DNA from 2 places in the Paenalcaligenes sp. genome. Region 2 is predicted to be linked to the other one. Evidence: predicted binding sites of a transcription regulator. Region 2 holds the regulator's gene; the other holds the start of a gene.
The links. Region 2 encodes LexA, which represses DNA repair genes until DNA is damaged. Its sites were predicted from a motif close to ACTGTATNNNNATACAGT; they were not measured.
Positions count from the first base shown of each region.

Region 1 (10,375 bases), on a different contig from region 2:
CACGTGTGGTTTTAATACCGCACTCTTCCATCACTGCTAATTTCGCATCGGCCGTGTCTTCGCCACCGGAAATCAACGCCCCCGCATGACCCATGCGCTTTCCTGCTGGAGCTGTCACACCCGCAATAAAGCCCACAATCGGTTTAGTCATGTTGTCTTTGGCCCAACGAGCTGCATTTACCTCATCTGGACCACCGATTTCACCAATCATGATGACCGCATCCGTATCCGGATCATCATTAAACATTTTCAGCACATCAATATGCTTCAAACCATTAATGGGGTCGCCACCAATACCAACCGCAGCGGACTGGCCCAAGCCAAGCTCTGTCAGTTGAGCAACAGCCTCATAAGTTAATGTACCAGAGCGGCTCACCACACCAATACGACCCTTACGATGGATATGACCCGGCATAATCCCGATTTTCAACTCATCAGGAACAATCAAACCAGGGCAGTTTGGTCCAAGCAGTAACGTTTTCTTGTTCTCTGCACGCATGCGATTGCGTACTTCGAGCATGTCGCGCACCGGAATCCCTTCAGTAATACAAATTACTAAATCCAAATCCGCGTCCACGGCTTCCCAGATAGCATCCGCAGCACCAGCAGGAGGAACATAAATGACCGAAACGGTCGCACCGGTTTCTGCTTTGGCTTCTTTAACGGTGGCGTAAATAGGTACCCCTTCAAAGTCTTCACCAGCACGACGAGGGTTTACGCCCGCTACAAAAGCTTCCATCCCGTTACCATACTCACGGCACATACGTGTATGGAACTGACCGGTTTTACCTGTAATACCTTGTGTAATGACCTTGGTATCTTTATTAATTAGAATTGACATGAAATAAATCCTTTCCGGTTATTTGGCAGCCGCCACAACTTTGGTTGCTGCTTCGGCCATGGTGTCAGCACTAATGATAGGTAAACCAGACTCGGCCAACATTTTCTTACCTTGCTCTTCGTTGGTTCCTTTCATACGTACCACAAGAGGCACATCTAAGTTCACCGCCTTGCACGCTGCGATTACCCCTTCGGCAATCACATCACAGCGCATAATACCGCCAAAAATATTCACTAAAATGGCTTTCACATCATCGTTTTTCAACATGATTTTAAAAGCTTCAGTCACTTTTTCTGCGGTAGCACCACCACCAACGTCCAAGAAGTTTGCAGGCTCACCACCAAATAGCTTAATGGTATCCATGGTTGCCATCGCCAAACCAGCGCCGTTCACCAAACAACCGATATTGCCATCCAGTTGGATATAGGCCAAATCAAATTTGCTGGCCTCTACTTCTGCAGGATCTTCTTCGTCTAAGTCACGGTACTCAAGGATTTCAGGCTGACGGAACAGTGCGTTCGTATCAAAGTTGAATTTTGCATCCAACGCCATGATGTCGCCCGAGCCAGTCAAAATCAATGGGTTGATTTCAGCCAACGAAGCATCGGTATCCCAGTAAGCCTGATACAGTTTTTTGAACTGATCGGCTGCTTGTGCTTGCGAAGCCTCAGGAATACCAATCCCTGCTGCAAGACCCATGGCTTCTTCGGTAGTTAGGCCCGTAGCTGGATCCACAAAAACCTTGAGAATTTTCTCAGGATGAGTGGCCGCTACCTCTTCGATTTCCATACCACCTTCGGCAGAGGCCATCACGCATACGCGCTGCGACTCACGATCCGTCACAATACCTACGTAGTATTCTTTTTTAATATCCGCGCCGTCTTCAATAAGCAAACGACGTACTTTTTGTCCCTCGGGACCGGTTTGGTGTGTGACCAGCTGCATCCCAAGAATTTCGTTAGCGAGTTGCTTAACCTCGTCCATTGAGCGAGCTAATTTCACCCCGCCACCCATACCACGACCGCCGGCATGAATTTGCGCTTTAACAACCCAAACTGGGCCCCCTAGCTTTTCGGCCGCAGCAACTGCTTCATCGACGGAAAATGCAGGAATGCCTTCTGGCACCGCTACACCGTACTTTCTTAACAGTGCTTTGCCCTGATATTCATGAATTTTCATTTAGTACCTGTCAGTCTAAGAACACATTAAAAAAATTGCTCATTTGCTGCGTTGCAACAAACAAGCAAAAACACTACGTATCGGGCTTCTCGTACCACTTAGGATAGTAAACCCGAACAATATCACCATCTGCACGTAAGGCATGACACCCATCAATATGAAATGGGCGTTTATCCTGCTGCTGTGTTGTTGCCTTGATTCGATTCAAGCGAGTAGCAATCCCCTGCACCGCAGCAGTAGGCAAGACATTCGTAAGTTCTGTCATATGCGTACAACCATATCGCCCCGCCAAACGCGCACGCACATCGTGCCTAAATCCACGTAAGAGATTTAGACCGATCAATTGCCGATAGTCATCAGCGATAGTGGCACAGATTTTATAAGGCGCCGCTTCGTATTGAACCGCGGCATCTACAATGGTGTAACTGTCGTCGATAGTAATGCGCAACAGCATATGGTGAACCGGCTGCCCTGCGGGATGTACCCCACCTTCGAATAGGGGAAAATCATACGATTTGGTGTCAACCAAGACAGCATCTAGATCCCACAGACCATCCTCTCGCTCAAATACCTCTACGGTCACAGCCCGTTTATGTAAAGGCGAGCGTTTCACTGATGTGGTTGACAGAGACATACAGAAAACACCTAAGCAAAGACAAACAACAAAAACCAGTTAAGTATAACGCACCTACCCCCTAAGGCTGCAATTTTCCTCACTTTTGTCAGCAATATGTCAGCCTATAGAGTGAATTCCACAAAAAAACCCCTTTTCCATGACCATATCATGGCTAAGGGGCATAATAAGCTTTAACCCTATAGCTTTAGGCTATAAGTGTTGGCGTAAATAACGTGCAGCGGCAACCATTTCTAGCAAAGCCGCCTGGGTTTCAGGCCAACCTCGCGTTTTTAAGCCGCAATCAGGATTCACCCATAATCGCTCTGCAGGGAGCTTTTGTGCAGCTTTTTGCATTAAGCTAACCATCCACTCTTGCTGTGGAATATTAGGCGAGTGAATATCATACACGCCAGGGCCAATGTCATTCGGGTAATGAAAGTCTTCAAACGCCTCTAACAACTCCATATTAGAGCGTGAGGTTTCAATCGTAATGACATCCGCATCCATGGCCGCAATGGCTTGCATGATGTCATTAAACTCGGAATAACACATATGAGTGTGAATCTGCGTACTATCTTTTACTCCACTAGTGCTAAGGCGGAAGCAATCCACTGCCCATTGCAAATAGGCCTCCCAGTCAGCACGGCGCAGCGGCAGCCCTTCTCGAATTGCAGGCTCATCAATTTGAATAACTTGTATCCCCGCTGCCTCTAAATCTAATACCTCATCACGCAAAGCCAACGCTAACTGCTGGCATGTCTCTTTGCGAGGCTGATCATCACGCACAAAAGACCATTGCAGCATTGTCACCGGACCAGTCAACATCCCTTTTACTGGCAGCGTTGTTAGAGATTGTGCATAAGCCGACCAAGCCACCGTCATAGGCGCGGGACGTAACACATCACCAAAAATAATCGGAGGTTTGACACAACGCGAACCATAGCTTTGCACCCAACCATTTTGAGTAAAAGCAAAACCAGCAAGCAGTTCACCAAAATACTCAACCATGTCATTACGTTCTGCCTCGCCATGCACCAACACATCGATGCCTATTTCCTCTTGGAAGCGAATGACGCGCTCAATCTCTGCTTGGATGGCTTTTTCATACGCCGCATCGCTCACATTCCCCTCTCGCCAATCGCGTCGTAACTGACGTATTTCTTTGGTTTGTGGAAAAGACCCAATAGTTGTAGTGGGAAAAGCCGACAAATTTAAATGTTTTCGTTGCACGTGAATACGCTCAGCAAAAGGCGTACGAGTACGTGAGATCTGATCTATTTTTTTCAGCTTCGCTCGCAGCTCAGGGTTATGCGTACGTGCTGAATGTGCGCGACTTTGCAAAGCAGATCTCTGTGCAAGCAGATATTTCTGATCTGCGTCCGAAACCGTCCCCTCTAAAAGCGCAGTCAATAAGCGCAACTCTTCCAGTTTCTGCACAGCAAAAGACAGCCAGCTTTTTAATTCTTCATCTAGACCCGTTTCACTGCTTACATCCACCGGCACATGCAACAACGAACAAGAAGGAGCGATCCAAAGTCGCGATCCGAGCTGCGCACGCACCACTTGTAATTGGCGACTTAACGCATCCAGGTCTGAACGCCAAATATTACGCCCATCAATCGCCCCTACTGACAGCACCTGATCTGCCCCTAAGGCTTCTACTACAGCGTTTAGCTGTTGAGGTGCGCGCACAATATCAATATGCCAACCAGCGACAGGAAGCTGTTTTACCGTATCAATATGATGCGCAATACTTTCAAAATAAGTCGCCACCAGTAATTTAACAGGGCTTTGTGCTAGCTGCTCATAAGCAGTCGCATAGGCTTGTAACCAAGCAGGAGGTAAGTCCAGTACTAAAGCCGGCTCATCCACTTGCACCCACTCCACTCCCTGGGCTGCTAAGCGTTCGAGTATTTCTATATACACCGTAAGCAAAGCAGGTAATAGCTGTAATTTAGCCACATCCCCCGCCCCCTCACTAAAACTATCCCCTTTTGATAACCACAACCATGTTAATGGTCCTGGAATCACAGGTTTAACCTCAAACCCGGCTTGCTGAGCTTCAGCCACCTGATCAAATAAACTTTCGCGTGCAAGATAAAAAGACTGATTCGCCTCTAACTCTGGCACAATGTAGTGATAATTCGTATCAAACCACTTCGTCATCTCGCAAGCGGCTGCAGGCTGCCCTTGAGGGGCTCGACCACGCGCCATCCGAAATAACGTATCCAAATCCACACTGCTTCCGACTGGATGCTGAAACCGTGCCGGCACCACCCCTAAGGTTGTGGTCCACTCTAAAATGTGGTCATACCAGGCAAAATCACCCACTGGTACCCATTTAACCCCAGCCTCGTGTTGCAGCTGCCAATGTGCTTGGCGTAGTCGTGCGCCTTCTTGTTGCAAAGCTTCTTGCGACAGCTCTTGATTCCAATATGCCTCTACCGCTTTTTTTAGTTCGCGCTGTTTACCAATGCGCGGAAAACCCAGATTATGAAAAACAGTCATATACCTAAACCCCATAAGCAAATAAGGAAAATGCAATTAAGCAAACCATACTTACTATTGTCTAGGATATATGCCAAAATAAAAAATCAAATCCCACAAACACTATATGAATAAAACTCAACTAAAATCATGCTTGAAATTCGTCATCTTGAAACGCTGAGCGCTATTCGTGCCACCGGAAGCCTCCAAGAGGCGGCTGAAACCTTGCACGTCACCCAATCCGCTTTATCACATCAGCTACGCGACCTAGAGGTCCGACTCAAATTACAACTGTTAAACCGACGCACACGCCCAGCGCGCCTAACAACAGCAGCTTTGCGCATTTTGGCCCTTGCCGACGAGGTACTACCTAAAATTCGGGCAACAGAACGCGAACTACAACGCTTAGCGGCTGGTCGTACAGGTCGGCTTTATTTAGCCATAGATTGCCACTCTTGTTTCCAATGGCTCATGCCCACCTTGGATCAGTTTCGTGCCGATTGGCCTGACGTTAGCCTAGATCTTTCTGCCGCTTTTTCTTTTGCACCATTGCCCGCGCTATTACGCGGTGACTTAGACATGGTGATCACCTCTGACCCTCAACCTCTGGCTGGAATCGACTACACCCCTTTATTTCGCTACGAGCTCGTGTTGGTGATGGCTGCCAAACACCCTTTAGCCACGTATGCTTATATTGAACCAGAGCAGTTAGCAGATCAAACACTTATTACTTATCCCGTAGAAAAACAACGCTTAGATATTTTCACCCAGTTTTTAGATCCCGCCGACATCGAACCCGCGGAAATCCGCAAAGCAGAACTAACTCCCATCATTATGCAACTGGTCGCCAGTTTACGAGGTGTTGCCAGCCTTCCTAATTGGGCTTTAGCTGAATATCAACAAAACCCGTGGCTACGCACGGCCAAATTGGGAGAAAATGGAATTTGGCGCACACTCTATGCAGCCAAACGGAGTGAAGATAGCGATGCAGACTATATGGTGGCGTTTTTAGAACAAGCCCAACAGACATGTTTTCAGCACTTAAAAGGAATCGTTAAAGCGCTCTAAGATACGGCGTAACACCTCCGATCCAAATCCACGGTTTGCCATAAAACGGTATTGTTTTGCATAGGCTTTTTGATCGGTGGGCGCTTGGCCAAATTTCCGTTCCCAGATGTCATAAGCTCGCTCAAACTCCGTTTCTTTTAGGTCAGTCTGTGCCGCTTGAATATGGTTTTCATCTACACCATGTTGACGCAATTCTTGCAATAAGCGATACGTGCCAAATTTATTGGCGCGTCGATTAAGATGACTACGCACAAAGCGCTCATCGGATTGCCAATTTTGTTGCGCAAGCTCATCGAGCAAGCTATCTACCTGATCTGGATCCTCGGCGTGGCGTAATAGCTTGCGCCGTAACTCCACACGAGAATGCTCGCGCCTAGAAAGCAGGTCGATCGCACGGGCTTTCAGTGAGGGACCTGCTTTTTTCGGTGCAGGTGACGGAGTTTGAGCAGAGGTGATTTCCAGCTGCTCAAAGTTCTCGTCATCCTGAAAAAACTCCCAATCAGACATATATTATTTTTCGTCTTCCGCCGCCTTTGCTTCAGGGGTAGAAGCTACTGGAGCTTCTACGGGCTCCAGCAATGTAATGCCATGATGGGCTCGTACTTTGTTTTCAATATCACGCGCCATATGAGGATGCTCTTTAAGGTATTCGCGTGCATTGTCTTTGCCTTGGCCAATGCGTGTGCCCTCGTAGCTATACCAAGCACCTGCTTTGTCCACAATACCCGCCTGTACCCCTAGGTCAATGATCTCGCCTTCACGTGAGATGCCGCCCCCATACATAATATCGAATTCAGCCTGTTTAAAAGGTGGAGCCACTTTGTTTTTAACGACTTTAACCCGCGTTTCGTTACCAACCACCTCATCGCCACGCTTAATTGAACCAATACGGCGAATATCCAAGCGCACAGAAGAGTAAAATTTTAGCGCGTTTCCACCAGTAGTGGTTTCAGGGCTGCCAAACATCACCCCAATTTTCATGCGAATTTGGTTGATAAATATCACCATGCAATTAGCACGTTTAATTGTTGCAGTAAGCTTACGCAATGCTTGGCTCATGAGGCGAGCTTGCAAGCCCGGTAGCGAATCACCCATATCACCTTCGATTTCGGCTTTGGGGGTTAAAGCGGCTACCGAGTCTACGACAATTAAGTCCACCGAACCGGAACGCACCAGTGCATCTGTAATCTCTAGCGCTTGCTCGCCCGTATCGGGTTGGGAAATAAGCAAATCATTTAAATTTACACCAAGCTTGGCGGCATACTGAACATCTAACGCATGCTCAGCATCCACAAAAGCACATGTACCACCTAGCTTTTGCATCTCTGCGATGACTTCAAGCGTCAGGGTGGTTTTACCTGAGGATTCGGGGCCATAGATTTCAATGACCCGACCCCGAGGTAGACCTCCCACCCCTAAAGCGATGTCTAAACCTAAAGAGCCAGTGGAACAAACTTGAATATCATGCTCAACCTGATTGTCCCCGTAGCGCATGACGGAGCCTTTGCCAAACTGTTTTTCAATTTGAGACAGTGCAGCAGCTAAGGCTTTTTCGCGTTCGGCAGCAATGGCTTTATTGCGCTTATCATCCATGTAAATGTCCTTTAGAGTTAGGGGCATGCCCCATTCCAGTAAAAACCTATTATACTGTATAAATATACAGATATCTACTTTCTATGCCTACATGTTGGCATAGATACGATTCATTTTGCACCCTAAGCTTAGCGCATTTACATTATTTTATCTGTACGCATTATTCACCATAGGTAAAAAGTACCACCCCTTACCCGTCACTTGGCATTTATGCGTACAATGCTTTTTTATTCTTAAATTTTCTTGCAGCATTATGTGGTTTAAAAATTTACGCTTTTTTCGCCTCCATCCTGACTGGGATGCCGAGCACATTGACGACGCTATTGCTAGCCAAGCCTTTACTCCCGGTAGTAGCCAAGACCCTGTCAGCATAGGTTGGGCACCCGTACAAGAAAACGCAGATTTAGTACATCGCGTTAATGGGCAAATCCTTCTTTGTGTTAAAGCAGAAAAAAAACTGCTGCCAACCACTGTAGTTAATCAAATTGCTCGTGCCCGCGCCAAAGATAAAGAGGCAGAACAAGGCTATAAAGTAGGCCGCAAGCAAATGAAAGAACTCAAAGAGGATCTTATTACTGAACTTCTGCCACGTGCTTTCAGCATAGAAAGGCTAACTCACGTCTGGATCGATCCTGAAAACCGCTGGTTGGCTGTGGATGCTGCCGCTGCTGCGACTGCCGATGAGGTTATGGGCTTATTAGCCAAAACATTTACCCTTTTTCCTGCTTTACCCGTTTATACCGAACTAGCCCCTACCACAGCCATGACTGGCTGGCTCGCTCAAGCCGAGGCCCCCTATCCATTTAGCATTGATCAAGATGCAGAGCTGCGCGCCAGCGGAGACAGCAGAGCGGTGATTCGTTATGCCCGTCACAGTCTAGACAACGAGGAAATCCGACATCATATTTCTCAAGGTAAACAGTGCACCCGTCTTGCACTGACGTGGGCCGACAAAATCTCTTTTGTACTTAGCGATGGCTTAGAGATCAAACGCTTAGCAGCAACGGATTTATTAACTTCAACACAAGACCCCCATTACGAGGACGAAGCGCAAGCCTTTGATGCGGCCTTTTTCCTCATGTGCAGTGAGCTAAATCATTTATTACAAGAACTACTAAATGCCCTGGGTGGCGAAAAGGCTGAAGCCTAACGATGATATTCGCAGAGGCCATCGACATCTAAAAACATAATATGACGCCCGTCCACCGCTATAAAACCGCGGCTGGACAGGTCATGCAATATGCGCGAAAAATGCTCAGGGGTTAAATTTAGTGCTGCCGCAATTTGCGCTTTAGAACAATGCAGCGTCGTTTTCACCCCATTTTTCAAAGGCAAATCCCCAAGCAGGTAACAAATAACGCGCTGAGTGCCTGAATGCAAATTCGCTGTTAACACATCCCCCAACAGCTGATGCAAACGCTCACTCAGTGTCGCCAATAAATGTCGCATTAAAGCCGGCTGTTGCGCTAAATAACCAAAAAATGCCTCAGCAGTAATCTTTAGCACTCGCACCGAATCCAGTGCCATGGCATCTACGCGATAAACACTGTTCATTAATAGGTAAGCGTCTCCGGCACTCTCACCTGCTTTAAGGCAATTGAACACCTTTACCTTGCCTGCTGGTGAGCGCATTTGTAACTGCACCTGACCACTATCTATAACATAAAAAGCGTCACAGTGACCCCCACGCTTAAACAAAAACTGCCCTGACTCAAATTGCAAAAATTCCGACTGAGCAAAAAGCTGTTTTAATGCATCTGGGCTCCAACCTTGAAATAAAGGATGTGCCGCCAACCGTTTAGGTGAAAGTAAAAGCGCTTCAGACATCAAGGACATGATGACCCCTAGTTAAATCAAACGTGAATAGGTAGCTGCTGTCGCCTGAGTCAGGTAGGCATCAAATACCATACTAATGGCGCGTACAAATAATCGCCCCTTAGCAGTGATCTGAATATGATGTGCGTCGGCCTGTATTAAACCCGCTTCCTGATAGGGTGCTAAAACGGCACGTTCTGCGGCAAAATGCTCAGCCACATCCAATTGATAGCGTTGACTAAGCGAGGCAAAATCCACACGCATGCTACACATTAAAGTCATGATAATTTCGGCACGAAGCTCATCCTCAGCACTCATCACCAACCCTCTAAATGTTGCCAACTGGCCTGCCTCAATGGCTGAGCGATAAGATTTGAGCGAGCGCTGATTCTGTACATGCGTACCACCGACCTTACCAATTGCCGATACCCCTAGACCAATCAAATCACTTTGTGCTCGTGTTGTATAACCTTGGAAGTTACGATGTAAGCTTCCATCTAAGCGAGCTTGGCTCAACTCGTCTTCAGGTAAGGCAAAATGATCTAAACCAATGTACTCATAGCCCGCGTCCAATAAACGCTGGGCCGCCATCAAAAAAATCGCCAATCGTTCATCAGCTGAAGGTAATAAGTCGGCATTAATCAAACGCTGTGCTTTAAAACGCTGTGGTAAGTGGGCATAGTTATAAAGAGCAATACGGTCTGGTCGCAAAGATAATAGCGCTTCAACTGTTTGTGCAAACGTCTCTTGTGTTTGATTGGGTAACCCGTAAATCA
Region 1 is NZ_JASLIX010000019.1:340-10,714, forward strand. It holds gene sucD (succinate--CoA ligase subunit alpha) at 1-841, opposite strand, end outside; gene sucC (ADP-forming succinate--CoA ligase subunit beta) at 860-2,020, opposite strand; gene Q1V74_RS01100 (DUF2889 domain-containing protein) at 2,094-2,654, opposite strand; gene metE (5-methyltetrahydropteroyltriglutamate--homocysteine S-methyltransferase) at 2,847-5,144, opposite strand; gene Q1V74_RS01110 (LysR family transcriptional regulator) at 5,274-6,191, shown strand; gene recX (recombination regulator RecX) at 6,165-6,698, opposite strand; gene recA (recombinase RecA) at 6,702-7,784, opposite strand; gene Q1V74_RS01125 (recombination-associated protein RdgC) at 8,038-8,934, shown strand; gene Q1V74_RS01130 (Crp/Fnr family transcriptional regulator) at 8,931-9,620, opposite strand; gene hemN (oxygen-independent coproporphyrinogen III oxidase) at 9,633-10,375, opposite strand, start outside.
Region 1: the regulator LexA is predicted to act here: its motif matches at 7,838-7,855, upstream of recA (recombinase RecA).

Region 2 (12,605 bases):
GCAAAAAAAATAAAATGTAAAGTTTTTCTGCGTAGTAGGTATTTTGCCTGTGCAAATGACCAAAGACGTAACTATAGCCCGGTCTTTTTTGTTTGTCCAGTCTTTTTTTTAAAAGAGTGAAAAAGGGGCTGAGCGTATTTGGTTCAAGATCAAAGCCTTGTTAAAAGCGCGGTTTAACAGCGGAAAAATCCCCAAAATGGCACAATGAGTGGTATAAATAGCGTCTTAGTCTTGTTTTTTATGCATATTTACCCCCATTTGGCTTAGCTTGCTGGCTTTGGCGGTTATGTTTTGAATGGATTTCCGGTAAAATATGTGTTTTTTGTTAAACCACTTATTTATATAGGTCTCTAATGCAGCCCGAGGTTGAAATTCTGTCCGGTTTGGAGCGCCGAATCGATGTCGTCGTATCCACGGCCGATGTCGAAAAAGAAGTCCAAGCGCAACTTAAACGTGTGGCGCGTACCGCCAAGATCCAGGGTTTTCGCCCCGGAAAAGCCCCTCTATCTATTGTAGAGCGCAGCCACGGTCCTAGCATTCGTTACGAAGCCATCAACAATGAATTGGGCAAAGCGCTCGATGAAGCCATTGAAAAAAGCGGATTGCGTGTAGCGGGTGTACCATCGATTGAACCCAAAGAGGACGCCGCCGAGGGCACCATGGCTTTTACAGCCACCTTCGAGGTCTATCCTGAAATCACTCTGCCTAACCTAGCAGAGCTAGAGGTCACTCGTAGCAACGTCAATGTTGGCGATGCGGAAGTCGATCGTACTATCGATATTTTACGTAAGCAGCGTGCTAACTACGAAGCACGTGAAGATCGTGCGGCTCAAGACGATGATCGCGTCACACTTGACTTCACTGGTAAGATTGATGGTGAGGCCTTTGAAGGCGGTTCGGCTGAAGCCTTCTCTTTTGTTTTAGGTCAGGGGCGTATGTTGCCCGAATTCGAGGAAGCCGCTAAGGGTATGAAAGCAGGTGAAGAAAAAACCTTCCCCTTAACCTTCCCCGAAGACTATGCTGGCACCGAGGTCGCTGGCAAAACAGCCGAATTCACAATTAAAATCACCGAGGTCGCTGAGCCTATTTTGCCTGAGCTAAACGATGAGTTTGCTAAGCAGCTAGGGCAAGCCGAAGGCGATATCGATGCCTTGTTGGCAGACGTACGTGCTAACATTGAACGTGAGGCCAAGGCTCGTGTTCAAGCTCGCACCAAAGCCAGCGTGATGGATGCTTTATTAAAAGCCTCTGAATTTGATATTCCTAAAGCGCTGGTAGATAACGAAGTTCAGAATCGTGTAGCGATGGCACGTCAGGAGCTTCAGCAACGTGGTTTACCTAATGCTGACTCCATGCCTATTCCCGAGGAAATCTTCAAAGACGAAGCCGAGCGTCGTGTACGTTTGGGTCTGTTGCTTTCCGAGCTCGTACAGCAAGCCGACTTAAAAGCGACGCCCGAGCAAGTACGTGCTCGCATCGAGGAGTTTGCTCAAAACTACGAGCAGCCTGAACAGGTGATCAGCTACTACTTATCAGACGCCCAACGTCGTGCAGAAATCGAAGCGATCGTATTGGAAGACAACGTGGTCGAACATGTTGTATCCCAAGCTAAAGTTACCGATGAAGACGTCGCGTTTGAGCAACTAATGGGAAATAACTAATGTCGTCTCGTTTTATCGACTTCTATGCTTCCATGTACGGTGGGCAGTCCGTGACCCCTACGGGGCTGGGCTATGTGCCTATTGTGGTGGAGCAGTCTGGCCGCGGAGAGCGTTCTTATGATATTTACTCACGCTTATTGCGTGAACGCATTATCTTTTTGGTTGGGCCGGTTAATGACCACTCCGCAAACTTAATTGTGGCGCAGTTGTTGTTCCTAGAGTCGGAAAACCCAGATAAAGATATTTCGTTATATATCAACTCGCCTGGTGGGTCGGTGTATGCGGGTATGGCTATCTACGATACGATGCAGTTTGTGAAACCCGATGTGTCGACATTATGCACGGGCATGGCAGCTAGCATGGGGGCCTTTCTTTTAGCCGCTGGTAAAAAAGAAAAGCGTTTTGCTCTGCCTAACTCGCGTATTATGATTCACCAGCCATCGGGCGGAGCCCAAGGTCAAGCGACGGATATCCAGATTCAAGCCAAGGAAATTCTAAGCTTGCGTGAGCGCCTGAATGCAATTTTGGCCGACAATACGGGTCAAAGCATAGAGCAGATTGCCTTAGACACAGAGCGAGACCGTTTCATGGATGCCCAAGAGGCGGTTAGCTATGGTCTGATAGATCAGGTACTAACACATCGTTCTGACGATAATTAATTAGCAGCGGCGCGATAACAAGCGCCGCTATGCCCATGCCATTTGCGGTTTTCCGCACTTTTTGACTGTATATTCTTATGTCCGACAAACATTCGGCCGACGATAAAGCCCTACACTGCTCTTTTTGTAATAAAACACAAAGCGAAGTAGCAAAGCTTATTTCAGGTCCTGGCGAAGTCTACATTTGTAATGAGTGCATTAGCCTCTGCAATGAGATGATCCTAGAGGACAAACAAGAGCAGAGCACGGCAGAATTACTCGGTACGCAGTTACCCAAGCCGCAAGAAATCAAACACTTCTTAGATGATTATGTTATTGGTCAAGATCAACCAAAACGTAATCTGGCTGTGGCGGTTTACAACAACTATAAACGTATTCAGCATACAAGTGCCGCTGGTGATGTAGAGCTATCCAAAAGTAATATTTTGCTGATTGGGCCCACGGGTTCAGGCAAAACACTGTTAGCTCAAACCTTAGCGCGTATGCTAAAAGTACCATTCGTGATGGCAGATGCTACCACCCTAACCGAAGCCGGTTATGTGGGCGAGGACGTGGAAAATATCGTCCAAAAGCTCTTGCAATCATGTGATTACGATGTAGAAAAAGCACAACGTGCCATTATTTACATTGACGAAATTGATAAAATTTCTCGTAAAGCAGATAACCCTTCTATTACCCGTGATGTCTCTGGAGAAGGCGTACAACAAGCTTTATTAAAAATTATCGAAGGCACAGTGGCTTCGGTACCGCCACAAGGGGGGCGTAAACACCCTAACCAAGATTTTATTCAAGTCGATACCACCAATATCTTATTTATTGTCGGTGGTGCGTTTGATGGTCTGGAAAAAGTGATTCAAAATCGCACGGAAAAATCCGGCATTGGCTTTGGTGCAAAAGTCAGTGTAAAAAGCGAGCGTGGGGTGGGAGAGCTTTTCGCCGAGGTCGAGCCCGAGGATTTGATTAAATTTGGCTTGATTCCAGAGCTGGTCGGGCGCTTGCCTGTTGTCACTACCTTACAAGAGCTGGATGAAGAAGCGTTGATTCGTATTTTAACGGAGCCTCGTAACGCCTTAATTAAACAATTCCAAAAGCTTTTCGAAATCGAAGGCGTGGAGCTAGAGGTCGAGGACGCCGCACTACAAAGCATTGCGCAAGCAGCGATTAAACGTCGCACGGGCGCACGTGGTTTGCGCTCCATTGTTGAAAAATCACTATTAGACACCATGTATGACCTACCGTCTTTACAAAATGTGAGCAAGGTCATCTTGACTAAAGACGCCGTAGAGGGCAAAGACAAGCCCGTTTTGGTCTATCAAACCTCAGGCCAAACCGCATCCGATCAAAATGCGGTGGCGTAGTCTGACTGGATACGCATCATTCGGTACCTTTTGATACTTGAAATTATCCGATTTGCCACAATCTGTAAGTCAGAAGCTAGAACCACGGGGGAAGCTATCTTGCTTCCCCTTGTGGTCTGTAGGTAATTAAAAGGAAATTACTATGTCTGCAAGCCAGATTTTAACTATGGAATCCAAGGAATTGCCACTGTTGCCGTTGCGCGATGTCGTGGTGTTTCCGCATATGGTGATTCCTTTATTTGTTGGACGTCCACGCTCCATTAAAGCATTAGAACTAGCGATGGAGTCAGGCAACACCATTTTGTTGGTGGCGCAAAAAACGGCTAGCAAAGACGAGCCCACCGCCGACGATATGTATGAAATCGGCTGTGCGGCAACGATTCTACAAATGCTTAAGCTCCCCGATGGCACAGTTAAAGTCCTTGTCGAGGGGGTTGAGCGCGCCAAAATTGAACAGGTTGTAGATAACGAAACCCACTTTAGCGGCTTTGCGGTAGCTGTAGAAAGCACAACTGATGAGCTCGCCGAAGCCGAGGCTTTGCGTCGTGCTGTGGTGGCGCAGTTCGAGCAGTACGTTAAACTCAATAAAAAAATCCCGCAGGAAATTCTGACTTCTTTAAGTGCAATTGACGAAGCTGGTCGATTGGCCGATACCGTTGCCGCACATCTTCCGTTAAAACTTGAGCAAAAACAGTCCATGCTTGAGTCGGTAGCGGTGGTGGACCGTCTTGAAGCATTATTAACACAGCTAGAAACCGAAATCGATATTTTGCAAGTCGAAAAGCGGATCCGTGGCCGTGTGAAAAAACAAATGGAAAAGAGCCAGCGCGATTACTATTTGAATGAGCAAGTGAAGGCAATTCAAAAGGAATTGGGCGAAGGCGAGGACGGTGCAGAGATCGAAGAGCTTGAGCAGCGTATCGAGGAAGCGAAGCTGCCTAAAGATGCTCAGAAAAAAGCAGAAGCGGAGCTAAAGAAGCTAAAGATGATGTCGCCCATGTCGGCTGAAGCCACCGTGGTGCGCAACTATTTGGACACCTTGGTGGGGTTGCCATGGCGCAAACGCAGCCGCATTAATAATTCGTTAGAAAATGCGCAAAAAGTACTGGATGCCGATCATTATGGTTTGGAGAAAGTCAAAGAGCGCATTATTGAATACTTGGCAGTACAGCAGCGCGTCTCTAAGCTGAAAGCCCCTATTTTATGTTTGGTTGGGCCACCCGGGGTGGGTAAAACCTCATTAGGGCAGTCCATTGCTAAGGCGACAAATCGTAAATACGTGCGTATGGCCTTAGGTGGTGTACGTGATGAGGCCGAAATACGTGGGCACCGCCGTACCTATATTGGTTCTATGCCTGGTAAAATCCTGCAAAATATGGGCAAGGTTGGTGTGCGTAACCCCTTGTTCTTGTTGGATGAGATCGACAAGATGGGAGCGGATTTCCGTGGGGATCCTGCCTCTGCATTACTCGAGGTCCTAGATCCTGAGCAAAATCACACCTTTCAAGACCATTATCTTGAAGTGGATTTTGATTTATCGGATGTGATGTTTGTTGCAACCAGCAACACCTTAAATATTCCCCCGGCCTTATTAGACCGTATGGAAGTGATTCGTTTATCCGGTTACACCGAGGACGAAAAGGTAAACATCGCTTTTCAGCACTTGATTCCAAAGTTAATGAAAAACAATGGGGTCAAAGACAACGAGTTGGAGATCACCGAAGACGCGGTGCGGGATATTGTCCGTTACTACACCCGTGAAGCCGGGGTGCGTTCTTTAGAGCGTGAGATTAGTAAAATTTGCCGTAAGGCCGTGCATAAATTCCTCTTGCTACCTAAAGGCAGCAAGGCTGAAGCGCTAGTGGTCACCAGTGAAAATCTGAATGACTACCTTGGGGTACGCCGCTACGATTTTGGTGTAGCGGAGACCGAAAACAAGGTGGGCCAGGTAACGGGGTTGGCGTGGACAGAGGTAGGTGGGGATTTACTCACTATCGAAGTTGCAGATATGCCCGGTAAAGGTAATATTCAACGCACAGGCTCTATTGGCGATGTCATGAAGGAATCTGTAGAAGCCGCACGTACGGTAGTACGTTCACGGGCCCAGCAGTGGGGGATTGCAAGTCCGATTTTCGAAAAGCGCGATTTGCACGTCCACTTCCCTGATGGGGCTACCCCTAAAGACGGGCCTTCGGCAGGGATTGCGATTACCACAGCGATAGTGTCATCGTTAACCGGTATTCCTATTCGTGCTGATGTGGCGATGACAGGAGAGATCACTTTACGCGGGGAAGTGCTTGAAATTGGTGGTTTGAAAGAGAAACTACTAGCAGCCCAACGTGGTGGGATTAAAACTGTCATGATTCCTGAGCAAAACGTAAAGGATTTGGCTGAGATTCCTGATAATGTGAAAAATACGCTCGAAATTATCCCAGTACGCTGGATTGATCGAGTGCTAGAGGTCGCATTAGAAAAAATGCCAACGCCTTTATCGGATGAGGAGCTCGCACGCATTACTGCAGAGGCCGTAGCGGCGAAAAGCAGCACAGAGACAGCTGGGGGATTAACGAAGCACTAAGCTTTGTATAGTCTTAAGGCGTAAAAGACCCTCATGCTCTATGTTGTAGCATGAGGGTTTTTTTTATTTGGTTATTTAGTTAAAGCTTTGGTCGCGGATGAGACCAACTGCGATGCCCTCGAGGGAAAAATCATCAGAGGCTCGAACAATAATGGGCTCGTAGTCGGGGTTTTCAGGAAGTAAATTTAAGCCGTTAGCTGTGCGCTGTAAACGTTTGACAGTGACCTCGTCGCCTAGGCGTGCTACTACAATTTGACCATTGCGGGCGTCAGTAGCTTTTTTAACGGCGAGTAAATCACCATCTAAAATGCCGGCATCGCGCATGCTTAAACCACGTACGCGTAATAAATAGTCTGGGGCTTGGCTAAAGAGAGCAGGCTCTACACCGACTTCGCGTTCGATGTGCTCGGCGGCAAGAATAGGGTTACCGGCTGCTACACGCCCAATAATAGGCAAAATAGAGGAGCTGGAAGGCGAGGCGGGCGGATCAATTAAGAGACGAATACCGCGAGAGGTACCCGAGATCAGCTCAATCGCACCCTTGCGCGCCAAGGCTTTAAGGTGGTCCTCTGCGGCATTGACGGATTTAAAGCCAAAGGTTTGGGCGATTTCGGCACGCGTTGGTGGAAACCCTGTGCGTTGGATTTCAGAGCGAATAAGATTGAAGATCTGTTGTTGACGAGCGGTTAGTTTCACAGCGTGACCATTAAACTGATATTTTATACAGTTTAATTGTTAACTAAATACTTAGAAAAAGCAAGAAAAAGCCGGCGTAGCCGGCGATTTTTCTATGCTTAACGTAAAACTCGTGCAATAGCTGCGGCGACAGTGTCTATATTATGTGCATTGAGCGCTGCTACACAAATACGGCCGGTGTCTAAAATATAGATCGCGTCTTCGTCGCGTAAGGTGTGGACTTGTTCTTGGCTAAGACCGGAATAAGAGAACATGCCTTTTTGCTGCAAAATAAAGTCCATGTTTTGTACAACACCGTGTTCTTTGAGTTTAATAACAAGCTGTTGGCGCATGGACTGAATGCGCTCTCGCATGTGTTGTAGCTCTTGTGTCCACTGCTGGAAGCGTTCAGGCTGCCCAAAAACGGTGCTGACGATTTTAGCACCGTGAGTAGGAGGATTTGAGTAGTTCGTGCGTGCTAGGCGCTTAAGCTGGCTTAATACGCGTGGGCTTTGTGCGGCGTCTGTGGTGATAACAGTTAATGCACCGACACGTTCACCATATAAAGCAAATGATTTGGAAAACGAGGAGCTTACTAACATGGGGATGCCTTGTTCGGCGAGCAAACGTACGGCGGCTGCGTCCTCGGCTAGACCGGTGCCAAAGCCCTGATAAGCAATATCCATAAAAGGAATATGCTGCTTGGCAACTAATAGTTCGGCGAGCACTTGCCATTGCTCAGCAGTGGGGTCAATGCCTGTGGGGTTATGACAGCAGGCATGCAAGACCACAATGCTTTGGTCGGGTAGTTGCTCTAAAAAAGAGCACATGGCTTCAAAATCTAAACCCCGAGTATTGGCATCGTAATAGGGGTACTCAACGACTGTAAAGCCAGCTTTTTCAAATAGGGCCCGATGGTTTTCCCAGCTGGGATTACTAATAGCTACGGTAGCGTTGGGGCAGAGGCTTTGTAAAAAGTCGGCACCAAGTTTCAGAGCGCCGGTACCTCCTAGACTTTGTACCGTTACAGCACGCTGTTCTGTGAGGGGGCTCGATGTACTGCCCAAAAGCAGCTGTTGTGCGCCTAGGTTGTAGTTATGAATCCCGTCGATGGGAAGATAGCCTCGCGCTGCAGATTGTTCAGCAAGGTCTTGTTCGACCTGAGCGACTACGGGTAATAAGGGCATACGTCCTTGGGCATCATAGTATACGCCAACCCCAAGATTAACCTTATGCGGGCGAGGGTCTGTGTTGAATTGTTCGTTTAACCCAAGAATAGGATCGCGTGGAGCTTGGGGCACGCTGTCAAAGAGGGAAGTCATAACAAAAATGCAATGGGTGCGAATGAATGAAAAATAATGGGATAATAGCAGTATCTATCAATGTGGGGTCAGTATGCAAACCTTTACGCCGCAATTCGTACAATATCCGAATAGTCCTTTTCAATTATTTCAGCCTTATCCGCCGGCTGGCGACCAGCCTACAGCGATAGCACAGCTGACAGAGGGCTTGGACGATGGCTTAATGTATCAGACCTTATTAGGGGTAACGGGATCAGGAAAAACGTACACAATGGCAAATGTGATTGCTCGTAGTGGGCGCCCTGCTATTGTGTTAGCTCCTAATAAAACCTTAGCAGCACAGCTCTATGCCGAAATGCGAGAGTTTTTTCCTAAGAATGCGGTGGAGTATTTTGTTTCCTATTATGATTATTATCAGCCCGAGGCATATGTGCCGTCACGGGATTTATTTATAGAAAAAGACTCTTCCATCAATGAGCATATTGAGCAAATGCGCTTATCCGCGACTAAAAGCTTATTAGAGCGCCCAGACACCATCATTGTTGGCTCGGTTTCTTGTATTTATGGTATAGGAAATCCGGCAGACTATCATGCGATGGTGTTGACCTTACGTGTGGGCGATGAAATTGGTCGCCAAGAGCTATTAGCACGTTTAGTTGCTATGCAGTATGAGCGCAATGATACCGAGTTTGAGCGGGGGATGTTCCGAGCACGAGGCGAGGTAATTGATATTTTCCCAGCGGAAAATGCGGAGCAAGCGTTACGTGTAACCCTTTTTGATGATGAGATTGAAACATTAGCTTTATTTGATCCGTTAACAGGAAAAGTCCAGCAAGAGCTACCACGCTTTACCGTTTATCCCGGTTCGCATTTTGTGACACCACGAGATACCGTTTTGCGCGCCATAGAGACCATAAAGCTCGAATTAAAAGAACGGTTGGCAGAGTTAACCGCGCAGGGTATGTTGGTTGAGGCACAGCGTTTAGAGCAACGTACGCGTTTTGATCTGGAAATGATGTATGAATTGGGATTTTGTAAAGGGATCGAAAACTACTCACGTCATTTATCTGGGGCGAAAGCAGGCGATCCGCCACCGACCTTAATTGATTATTTACCCAAAAATGCCATTATGTTTATTGATGAAAGTCATGTGACGATAGGGCAAATTGGGGGCATGTATAAAGGGGATCGTTCACGTAAAGAAACCCTGGTGCAGTTTGGTTTTAGATTGCCGTCGGCGTTAGATAACCGTCCATTGAAAATGGATGAGTTTGAGCAGCGTATGCCACAAACCGTTTTTGTGTCGGCGACGCCAGCGGCTTATGAGCAAGCCCATGCGGATCAGGTAGTAGAGCAAGTAGTGCGACCGACCGGCTTGGTCGATCCTGTGGTCGAAGTGCGACCTGCTACCACGCAGGTCGATGATGTGTTTGGCGAAATCACGTTGCGTGTAGCGCGCCAAGAACGGGTGTTAATTACTACGCTCACGAAACAAATGGCAGAGGATTTAAGTGCTTTTTTAGCTGAGCATGGGGTAAAGGTTCGCTATTTGCACTCGGATATTGATACCGTAGAGCGCGTTGAGATTATTCGTGATTTGCGTTTGGGTGTGTTTGATGTCTTGGTCGGGATTAACCTGCTACGCGAGGGACTGGATATTCCAGAGGTTTCATTGGTTGCTATTTTAGATGCTGACAAAGAGGGGTTTTTACGTTCTGAGCGAAGCTTAATTCAAACTATTGGTCGCGCTGCACGTCACTTGCATGGTCATGCGATTTTATATGCGGATCGCATCACGGATTCAATGCGTAAAGCCATGGATGAAACCGAGCGACGTCGAGAAAAGCAACTACGTTTTAACGAAGAGCACGGGATTACTGCCCGAGGTGTGAGCAAGGCTGTGCGAGATATGATTGACGGGGTAATTGCACCTCATCAGGTTGAGCTCGAGGCCTTGTCACAGCTTTCCTTGGATGCGATCAAGGACGAAAAAACCCTAGCGCGCGAGCTGAAGCGATTAGAGAAAAAAATGCTGGATCATGCTAAGAACCTAGAGTTCGAGGCGGCGGCACATGTTCGTGATCAGTTACGACAGCTCAAGGAGCAAGCCTTATTGTCCTAGGAACTTTTTTTGTGTAAATCAGACTAATCCCTCGCAATCCCTTACAGAATAAGTGGGTATTTGTTATACTAGACTAAATTGGTCGGGTATAGCTGGGCTATTGGCCATTTACCAACTATTTCAAGGACATCATTATGCGTTTAACCACAAAAGGACGTTTTGCTGTAACAGCAATGATTGATCTGGCCTTGCGCCAACAAAGCGGTCCGGTTACCTTGGCAAAGATCAGTGAACGCCAGAGCATTTCCTTGTCGTATTTAGAGCAGTTGTTTGGCCGTTTGCGTCGTCATGAGCTGGTGGAAAGCACTCGGGGTCCCGGGGGGGGATATAGCTTGGCTCGCTTGGCGCGTCATATTACCGTGGCGGATATTATTTTTGCTGTGGATGAGCCTTTGGACGCAACGAAATGTGGCGGCAAGGGCGATTGCGAGGTCGATGAGCAAGGAAATCGTATTCAATGTATGACGCATGAGCTCTGGGCGACATTAAGCCGTAAAATGGTGGATTATTTAGACTCGGTTTCGCTGCAGGATTTAGTGGATCAACAGCGGATGCGCCAGCTCGAGGCTTCTGTACGCCAACAGCAAAAAACCCAAAGCGTATCGGCTCCTATTCGCACTCAGCAAGCCACTTGCTAAACAGAGGAGTTTATTTTGTCGGCCTCATACCCTATTTATCTTGATTACGCGGCCACCACGCCGATCGATGCGCGAGTACTAGAGCGCATGATGCCGTGGCTAACGACGCATTATGGCAATGCAGCATCTTCGAGTCATGCCTATGGTTGGGATGCGGAAGAAGCTGTAGAAAAAGCTCGCGCACAAATTGCGCAAGGTATTGGCGCGCACCCACGCGAGATCGTTTGGACTTCGGGAGCCACTGAATCCAATAATCTGGCCATTAAAGGGGCGGCTTTAGCGTATGCAGATAAAGGCAAGCACATCATTACTGTTAATACCGAGCATAAAGCGGTCTTGGACACGTGTGCTTATTTGGAAACGCAGGGCTTTGAGGTCACATATTTAGCCGTTGATCCAGAGGGGTTAATTACCTTAGAGCAGCTGCGTGCAGCCATCCGTCCTGATACGATCTTAGTATCTGTGATGGCGGTGAATAATGAAATTGGTGTGACACAAGACATTGAGGCCATTGGGCAGCTTTGTGCCGAGCTAGATGTGTTGTTTCATGTAGATGCGGCACAGGCGGTAGGTAAAGTGGACGTAGCTGTCGATACGCTGCAGGTGGACCTTATGTCTTTCTCAGGGCATAAAATTTACGCTCCAAAAGGAATCGGTGCTTTGTATGTGCGACGTAAACCGCGCGTGCGGTTAGTGGCGCAAATCCACGGTGGGGGGCACGAAAGGGGTTTCCGCTCTGGGACCTTGGCCACACACCAAATTGTCGCCATGGGTTATGCTTTTGAGCTAATGCTCCAAGAACAGCCGCAAGAATATGCGCGTATCCAGCGTTTGCAACAGCAGCTTTGGCAGGGGTTGCAGGAGGCCTTACCGCAGATTTATTTAAATGGCTCCGTGACCAAACGGGTACCACATAACCTAAATATTAGTTTTGCGGGTATCGAGGGCGAGGCCTTGATGATGGCTTTACAAGGGTTAGCTTTATCCAGCGGTTCAGCATGTAATTCGGCTAGTTTAGAGCCATCATATGTGCTGCAAGCTATTGGCCGCGACCCACAGTTGGCACATAGTGCGTTACGTATTAGCTTAGGTAGACAGACGACCGAAGAGCAGGTGCAAGCGGCGTTAACGGAAATCATCACTCAAGTGCGGCGCTTACGTGCGCTCTCACCCGTATGGCAGCCCGATGCTTCGGCAACCATGATGGCATAAGGACAGCGGATGGCTTATTCAAATCGTGTTATGGCTCGTTTTATGCAGCCAACGTTCCAAGGTGAATTAGCACCCCAAGCTCAGCATCGGTATTTGCAGGCTCAGGTTGGGTCGTTAGATCAAGGGGCTGTACTTCAGCTGTCTGTGTTGGTTGATGAGCAGACACATTGTATTGATGCCGCACGCTTTAAAATGTACGGTTGTGGTGCATGCATAGCAACAGCAGATGTTTTATGTGAACAGCTGATTGGTTTAAATCAACAAGCGCTTGGGGATTATTCGGCGCAAGGGATCGCAGAATATTTAGCATTGCCCCCAGTAAAGCTTCATTGTACATGGTTAGCCGAGGAGGCTATCCAACAGATTTTGATGGCATGGCAATCTGCCAGTCTTACACATTA
Region 2 is NZ_JASLIX010000006.1:7,867-20,471, forward strand. It holds gene tig (trigger factor) at 354-1,661, shown strand; gene clpP (ATP-dependent Clp endopeptidase proteolytic subunit ClpP) at 1,661-2,320, shown strand; gene clpX (ATP-dependent Clp protease ATP-binding subunit ClpX) at 2,398-3,678, shown strand; gene lon (endopeptidase La) at 3,821-6,256, shown strand; gene lexA (transcriptional repressor LexA) at 6,332-6,979, opposite strand; gene Q1V74_RS00395 (amino acid aminotransferase) at 7,051-8,253, opposite strand; gene uvrB (excinuclease ABC subunit UvrB) at 8,327-10,354, shown strand; gene Q1V74_RS00405 (Fe-S cluster assembly transcription factor) at 10,489-10,992, shown strand; gene Q1V74_RS00410 (IscS subfamily cysteine desulfurase) at 11,008-12,204, shown strand; gene Q1V74_RS00415 (iron-sulfur cluster assembly scaffold protein) at 12,214-12,605, shown strand, end outside.